DNA from 2 places in the Rhodocista pekingensis genome. Region 1 is predicted to be linked to the other one. Evidence: predicted binding sites of a transcription regulator. Region 1 holds the regulator's gene; the other holds the start of a gene.

Region 1 (3,882 bases):
CCCCCGGCCGCCCGATGGCGTGCGGGTTGTTCAGCCGCCGGAGCACCCAGGCAACGCCGGGCGTGACATCGCTGTATTCATCCACCGCCAGCGCGCCGTGCTTGCCGAGCGTGCGGACGATCACGACGAGGCGCAGGAGATTGCGGGCGATGGTGATCATGGGCGCGCCTCCGCCGGGCGCACGCCCGGCCGGCCGGCGCGGAGAACCGCGGTCTGACTGGTCATCGTCCCTCGGGCGCCATGGCGCGGCGCCGGTTCCGTTCGTGCGTCTTCTCTGCCGGCGGCGGTCCCGCCGGCGCAGCACCGCCGGTCGCGCGGCAGTGCCAGGACAGGCGGTGCCAGGGCAGCCGTCACCGGGGCAGCCGTCACCGGGGCAGGCAGCGCCGGGGCAGCCCGACGGGCCGGGCGCCCTGGTCGTCCGTCATGCCGCAGCACCGGCCGCATCGGCTCAGACCCGCCAGGCGGAATGCACGGCGGCGATGCCGCCGGTCAGGTTCCGGTAGCGGACGCGGGCCAGGCCCGCCGCCTCGATCCGGCGGCACAGGGCCTCCTGCCGGGGGAAGCGCCGGATGCTTTCCACCAGATACTGGTAGCTCTCGCGGTCGCCGGCCACCATCTCGCCCAGCCGCGGCAGCACCCCGAAGGAGAAGCCGTCGTAGATCTCGCGGAAGATCGGCAGGGTGACGTGGCTGAACTCCAGGATGAACAGCCGGCCGCCCGGCCGCAGCACGCGCCGCGCCTCGGCCAGCGCCACGTCGATGTGGGTGACGTTCCGCAGGCCGAAGGCGATGGTGTAGGCATCCACCGAGCGGCTGGCGATGGGCAGCGCCTCGGCATTGCCGACCATCCAGTCGATGCCGGTGCCGTCGGAGCGCTGCGGCAGGCCGCGGTCGATGGCGCGGTCGCGGCCGACCCGGACCATGGCCTCGGTCAGGTCGCAGACCAGCACGCGGGAGCCCGGCGCCCGATTGGACAGGCGGAAGGCGATGTCGCCGGTGCCGCCGGCCACGTCCAGCAGGGTCTCGCCCGGCCGGGGATCGACCATGGAGACGAAGCTGTCCTTCCAGAGTCGGTGGATGCCCCCCGACATCAGGTCGTTCATCAGGTCGTAGCGCGTGGCGACGGAGGAGAAGACCCCCCGTACAAGCGGCGTCTTCTCCCGCGGGTCCACCTCGCGGAAGCCGAAGAAGCGGGACTCCTGTCCCGGCGGGGGCGTGGTCTCAGTCATGCGCGGCACCCTAGCGCAGCGCGCGCGGGCACGGAAGCGGGCGCGGCAAATAGCTACGCTTTTTCAAAAGGAGTTGACCCGGAAGCGGCCGCCGCCCGGCCGGCGCTCAGAGCGTGTTCTGGTCGAGCGCGTAGCCGGCGGAGCGGACGGTGCGGATCAGGTCCTGGTCGTCGGTCTCGTTCAGCGCCTTGCGCAGACGCCGGATGTGGACGTCCACGGTGCGCGGCTCGACATAGACGTCGTGGCCCCAGACCACGTCCAGGAGCTGCTCGCGGCTGAAGACGCGGCCGGGATGCTGCATGAAGTGGCGCAGCAGGCGGAACTCCGTCGGCCCCAGATGCACGTCGCGGCCGTTGCGGCGGACCCGGTGCGCGGCCAGATCCATCACCACGTCGGCGAAGCGCAGCAGCTCCTCCGCCAGCCCTGGTGCGGCGCGGCGCAGCACGGCGCGCATGCGGGCGACCAGCTCGGTCGGGCTGAACGGCTTGGCGATGTAGTCGTCCGCCCCGCTGTTCAGGCCGCGGACCTTGTCCGCCTCCTCGCCGCGGGCGGTCAGCATGATGACGGGCGTGTCGCGGGTCTTCGGGTTGCGCCGGAGCTGGCGGCAGACCTCCAGCCCGCTCATCAGCGGCAGCATCCAGTCCAGCAGCACCAGATGCGGCGCCTGCTCGTTGGCCAGCAGCAGCGCCTCCTCCCCGTCGCTGGCGGAGATGACGCGGAAGCCCTCCTTCTCCAGATTGTACTTCAGCAGGGTGACGAGATCCGCCTCATCCTCGACGATCAGGATCAGGGGCTTCAGGGCTGAGTTCATGGCGGGTCCGGCTAACGTCAGTCGATCACTCGGGCAGGCAGTAACTTGGTGAGCAGTCCCTCGGTGAGCGGTCACCGCGCCCCCCGGGCCGGTCAGGGCGCCGCCGGGGTCTCGGGCGAGACGACGGCGAAGCTCGACTCGTCGCCCTTGGGCCGGTCGGTGGCGAGCGGCTGGCCGACGATCAGGAAATGGATCGTCTCCGCGATGTTGGTCGCGTGGTCGCCCGCCCGCTCCAGGTTCTTGGCGATGAACAGCAGATGCGTGCAGGGGGTGATGTTGCGCGGGTCCTCCATCATGTAGGTCAGGACCTCGCGGAACAGGCTGGTGTAGAGATCGTCCAGCTCCTCGTCGCGGTGCCAGGCGGCGATGGCCTTCTCCAGGTCGCGGTCGACATAGGCGTCGAGCACTTCCTTCAGCATCTCCTGCACCAGCTTGCCCATGCGCGGGATGGCCGAGGCCGGGCGGACGGCGGGCAACTGGGCGAGCGCGATCGAGCGCTTGGCGATGTTGGCGGCGTAGTCGCCGGTGCGCTCCAGATCGGCGGAGATCTTGAGCGCCGCCAGGATCTCGCGCAGGTCGCTGCCCATCGGCTGGCGCAGGGCCAGCATGCGGATGGTCTCCTGCTCGATCTGGCGCTCGTAATCGTCCAGCCGGTTGTCGGACTGCATGACGCGGCCGGCCAGATCGACATCGCGGCGGGTCACCGCCTGCACGGCCGCGTCCACCTGCGCCTCGGCCACGCCGCCCATCTGGGTGATCAGGCCGGAGAGCCGCCGCAGTTCCTGTTCGAAAGACTTGACGGTGTGTTCGGTGGCCATGCTGACCCCTTGTCCTGCTGGCGGCCCGCGCGGGGCCGGGCGCCGTGCCGGCTCAGCCGAAGCGGCCGGTGATGTAGCCCTGGGTGCGCTCGTCGCGCGGGTTGGTGAAGATCTCCTCGGTCTCGCCGACCTCGACCATGTCGCCCAGGTGGAAGAAGGCCGTGCGCTGCGAGACGCGGGCGGCCTGCTGCATGTTGTGGGTGACGATGATGATGGTGAAAGCCTGGCGCAGCTCGTCGATCAGCTCCTCGATGTGCGCCGTGGCGATGGGGTCGAGCGCCGAGCAGGGCTCGTCCATCAGGATCACCTCGGGGCTGACCGCGATGGCGCGGGCGATGCACAGGCGCTGCTGCTGGCCGCCGGACAGGCCGGTGCCCGGCTCCAGCAGGCGGTCCTTCACCTCGTTCCAGAGGCCGGCGCGGCGCAGCGAGGTCTCGACGATCTGGTCGAACTCGTCCTTGCGGGTGGCAAGGCCGTGCAGCCGCGGCCCGTAGACGATGTTGTCGTAGATCGACTTGGGGAACGGGTTCGGCTTCTGGAACACCATGCCGACGCGGGCACGGAGCTGCACCACGTCCAGTTCCGGGTCGTGGATGTCCTGCCCGTCCAGCGTGATCAGCCCTTCCACCCGGCAGATGTCGATGGTGTCGTTCATCCGGTTCAGGCAGCGCAGGAAGGTGGACTTGCCGCAGCCCGAGGGGCCGATCAGGGCCAGCACCTCGTTCTCGTAGATGTCCACGTCGATGCCGTGCAGCGCCCGCTTCTCGCCGTAGAAGACCTTGACGCCACGCGCCGCCATCTTCACCGGCTTGCTGGGGACGGTCGCCGCGGCGGCCGTCGTGTTCAGGGTCGCGTTGTCCATGGTCCTCACCAGCGGCGTTCGAATTTCTTGCGGAGATAGATGGCGGCGCCGTTCATCATGATCAGGAAGGCCAGCAGCACCATGATCGCGGCCGAGGTCAGCTCGACGAAGCCGCGCTCCGTCGCATCGGCCCAGATGTAGACCTGCACCGGCAGCACCGAGG
Region 2 (3,882 bases), on a different contig from region 1:
CGGGCGCAGGTTGTTGACGAACTGCTGCGCCGAGGCCTGCCAGGAATAGCGCATGGCGAAGTCGCGGCAGCGGTCCGGGTCGATCTCCAGCGCGGCCAGCGCCGCCCGGCCCAGATCCTCGTCCAGCACGCCGACCCGGTCCGGCCCCTCGGCCTCCGGGCCCAGCACGTCCACCGGGCCTGCCACCGGATAGGCCGCCACCGGCAGGCCGCTGGCCAGCGCCTCCAGCAGCACCAGCCCGAAGGTGTCGGTGCGGGAGGGGAAGACGAAGACGTCGGCCGCCGCGTAGTGCCGGGCCAGATCCTCGCCATGCTGCGCCCCGGCGAAGTGGACCTTCGGGTAGCGCGCCTGTAATTCGGCCCGCTGCGGCCCGTCGCCGACCACGACCTTGCTGCCGGGCAGGTCCAGCTTCAGGAAGGACTCGATGTTCTTCTCCACCGCCACCCGGCCGACATAGAGGAAGATCGGCCGCGGCAGGTCCAGCAGGGCCGTTCCCTTCACCTCCGGCCGCGGCCGGAACAGCTCCGTGTCCACGCCGCGGGTCCAGCGCCGGATGTTGCGGAAGCCGCGCGCCCGGAGGTCGTGCTCGATGGAGGGGGTGGCGACCATCACGGAATGCGCCGGGGCATGGAACCGGCGCACGATGGCATAGGTCAGCGCCAGCGGGATCGGTGCCCGGTCGCGGACATATTCGGGGAAGCGGGTGTGGTAGGCGGTGGTGAAGGGGATGCGGTAGCGCAGGCAGAAGCGCCGCGCGGCGAAGCCCAGCGGCCCTTCCGTGGCGATGTGGATGGCGTCGGGCCGCGCCTCCTCGATCATCCGGGCCAGCCGTCGGCCCGGCCGGATGGCCACCCGGATCTCGGGATAGGTGGGCAGCGGCAGGGTACGGAAGCGGTCGGGGGCGATCACCTCCACGGTGTGCCCCATCTTCTCCAGCTCGGCCCGGGTCGTCGCCAGGGTCCGCACCACGCCGTTGACCTGCGGGAACCAGGCGTCCGTGACGATCAGGATCTTCACGCCGCGACCTTCATCGCCGCCCGCGCCCGGATAACCTCGGCCCAGTTGATGATTTCGAGCTTTCCGTTCTCGTGCTCCACCAAGGCGGTGCATGACTCGACCCAGTCCCCGTCGTTGCAGTAGAGCACCCCGTCCATGTCCCGCATCTCGGCATGGTGGATGTGGCCGCAGATCACCCCGTCCACCTGCCGGCGACGGGCCTCGTCGGCCAGCGCCTTCTCGAAGTCCCCGATGAACTCGACCGCCTTCTTGGTCCGGTGCTTCAGGTAGGCACTGATGGACCAGTACGGGAACCCGAGCTTCCGCCGGACCCAGTTGAAGCCCGTGTTGATGCCCAGGAGCAGGACGTAGGCAGTGTCCCCCACATGCGCAAGCCACTTGGCGTAGCGAACCACCGCGTCGAACTGGTCGCCGTGGATCACCAGCAGGCGGCGGCCGTCGGCGGTGACGTGGACCGTGTCCTCCTGGATCGCCACGCCGCCGAACTGGAGCCCGATGAACTCCCGGAACGCCTCGTCATGGTTGCCCGGGATCAGGAAGACCTTCGCCCCCTTGCGGGCCCGGCGCAGGATCTTCTGCACCACGTCATTGTGGCTCTGCGGCCAGTACCAGGATTTGCGCAGGCGCCAGCCGTCCACGATGTCGCCGACCAGATACAGGTACTCGGACTCGTTGTGGCGCAGGAAATCCAGAAGGAAGTCGGCCTGACAGCCGCGGGTGCCCAGATGGATGTCCGACAGCCAGATGCTCCGGTACTGTCTGGCGGTCTCCTCGGCCTGCATGGCGCGGCTCCCTTTGCAGATGGTCCGTGACCAGGGATGGAATGGCTGGTGCTTGTAAAATTGACGGCGGTATACATCTAGCTATATCCGAAGACAAAGGCTTGATTCGCGTTGTCACATTCCACAGGCAGATTTCTTCAAGCCTTCATGATGATGACTTTTGTGTTTCATGTATTTTTCACATTGCTGTAACATGGAGCCGTGGTGACCCTCGTTGCTTCCCCTCTGCCGGGCCTGCCCCACACCCTGCCGGGGGCCGGCCGCCGCCTGCTGCTGATCCACAACCCGACCGCCGGCTTCCGCCGCCCCGGTTTCCTGCGCCGGACCGTCCACGCCCTGCGCGACTCCGGCTGCCGGCTGGAGCTGCGGGAGACCGCCGCCCGCGGCGATGCCGAACGCTTCGCCCGGGAGGCGGCGGGCGTGGACGCCGTGGTCGCCGCGGGCGGGGACGGGACCGTCAACGAGGTGGTCAACGGGCTGGGGGCGCGGCCGGTGCCGCTGCCGTTGGGGGTGATCCCCCTGGGCACGGCCAACGTGCTGGCCGGAGAGCTGGGTCTGCCGGACCGGCCGGCGGCGCTGGCGGCGCTCCTGGCCGCGGGGCCGGTGCGGCTGATCCATCCGGGCAGGGCCGGTGGCCGCCTGTTCACCATGATGGCCGGTGCCGGTCTGGACGCGGCGGTGGTGGAGGGGGTGAACCCCCGGCTCAAGCGCCTGACCGGCAAGGGCGCCTATGTGGTGGAGACGATGGGGCGGCTCCTGGCCGGCCCGCGGCCGGACTACACCGTGACGGTGGAGGATGCCGCGGGCGGGGTGGAGCGGGTCCGCGCCGCCTCCTGCATCGTCGCCAAGGGACACTTCTACGGTGGCCGTTTCGTGCTGGCCCCGCAGGCCGATCTGGGCCGGCCGCAGCTCCACGCCTGCCTGTTCGAGTGTGGCGGCCGGGCGGCGGCGCTCGCCTATTCGGCCGGGATGGTGCTGGGGCTGCTGGAGCGGCTGCCCGGCTTCCGGGTCCTGCCGGCCGTGCGCGTCGGCATCGACGGCCCGGCGGGCGAGCCGGTGCAGGGCGACGGCGACGTGATCGCCCGCCTGCCGGTGGAGATCGCGCTGGCCCCCTCCGGCCTGCCCGTGATCGCGCCGCCGCCCGTCCGCCGGGAGCGGGAAGCCGCGGCGGCGTAGGGGATCAGGCCGGCTCGCCGTCCAGCCCGGCGGGGGAGCGGGTGAAGACCTCCACCCCCGTCTCGGTGACGCCCACCATGTGCTCGAACTGGGCGGAGAGGGAACGGTCGCGGGTCACGGTCGTCCACTTGTCGGCCATCACCTTCACGGCCGCTCCGCCGGCGTTCACCATCGGCTCAATGGTGAAGACCATGCCCGGCTCCAGCAGCACGCCGGTGCCCGGCCGGCCGAAGTTCAGCACCTCCGGCGCGTCGTGGAAGACGCGGCCGATGCCGTGGCCGCAGAAGTCGCGCACGACGGTGAAGCCTTCGGCGCGGGCCGCCGCTTCGATGGCGTGGCCGACATCGCCCATGCGGGCGCCGGGGCGCACCGCCTCGATCCCCGCCCACATCGCCCGCCAGGCCGTGCGGGTCAGCCGCCGCGCCAGCGGCGAGGGCTCGCCGACGAAGTAGGTCCGGCTGCTGTCGCCGAACCAGCCGTCCAGGATCGGGGAGAGATCGACATTGACGATGTCGCCCTCCACCAGCCGCTTGTCCTCCGACGGCACGCCGTGGGTGACGACATGGTTGATGGAGATGCAGCTCGCATGGCGGTAGCCGTGATAGCCCAGGGTGGCGGGCACCGCCCCGCGTTCCCGCATCCAGGCTTCGCACTGGCGGTCCAGCTCGGCGGTGCTGAGCCCCGGGCGGATCAGGCCGGCGACATGGTCCAGCGCCTCGGCGGCCAGACGGCCGGCTCGGCGCAGCGCGGGCCAGTCCTCGGCACCGTAAAGGGTGATCGGCCGGCCATGCTGGTCGGTCTGGCGCGACTGACGCATCTGTCTCTCTCCCGCGCCTGATCCGGCAGGGGCAGGGGCCGCAGCGGCGCAGGCGACAGAATGATGAACTGAACATGCCGCCATCGCCCG

The links. The regulator PhoB, encoded in region 1, activates phosphate uptake and scavenging genes when phosphate is short. The targets are predictions, from matches to a motif close to TNTCATAAAACTGTCA.
Region 2: ACFQPS_RS11110 (diacylglycerol/lipid kinase family protein) is a predicted target of PhoB. The motif match lies at 1,976-1,991, and genes of this name have one in related genera.

Annotation. Positions count from the first base shown of each region.
Region 1 is NZ_JBHTCM010000018.1:133,302-137,183, reverse strand. Features, by position in the region: gene ubiB (2-polyprenylphenol 6-hydroxylase) at 1-160, opposite strand, end outside; gene ACFQPS_RS16050 (class I SAM-dependent methyltransferase) at 449-1,228, opposite strand; gene phoB (phosphate regulon transcriptional regulator PhoB) at 1,335-2,039, opposite strand; gene phoU (phosphate signaling complex protein PhoU) at 2,132-2,857, opposite strand; gene pstB (phosphate ABC transporter ATP-binding protein PstB) at 2,910-3,719, opposite strand; gene pstA (phosphate ABC transporter permease PstA) at 3,725-3,882, opposite strand, start outside.
Region 2 is NZ_JBHTCM010000010.1:606,028-609,909, reverse strand. Features, by position in the region: gene ACFQPS_RS11120 (glycosyltransferase family 4 protein) at 1-1,017, opposite strand, end outside; gene ACFQPS_RS11115 (UDP-2,3-diacylglucosamine diphosphatase) at 1,014-1,799, opposite strand; gene ACFQPS_RS11110 (diacylglycerol/lipid kinase family protein) at 2,004-2,975, shown strand; gene map (type I methionyl aminopeptidase) at 2,980-3,792, opposite strand.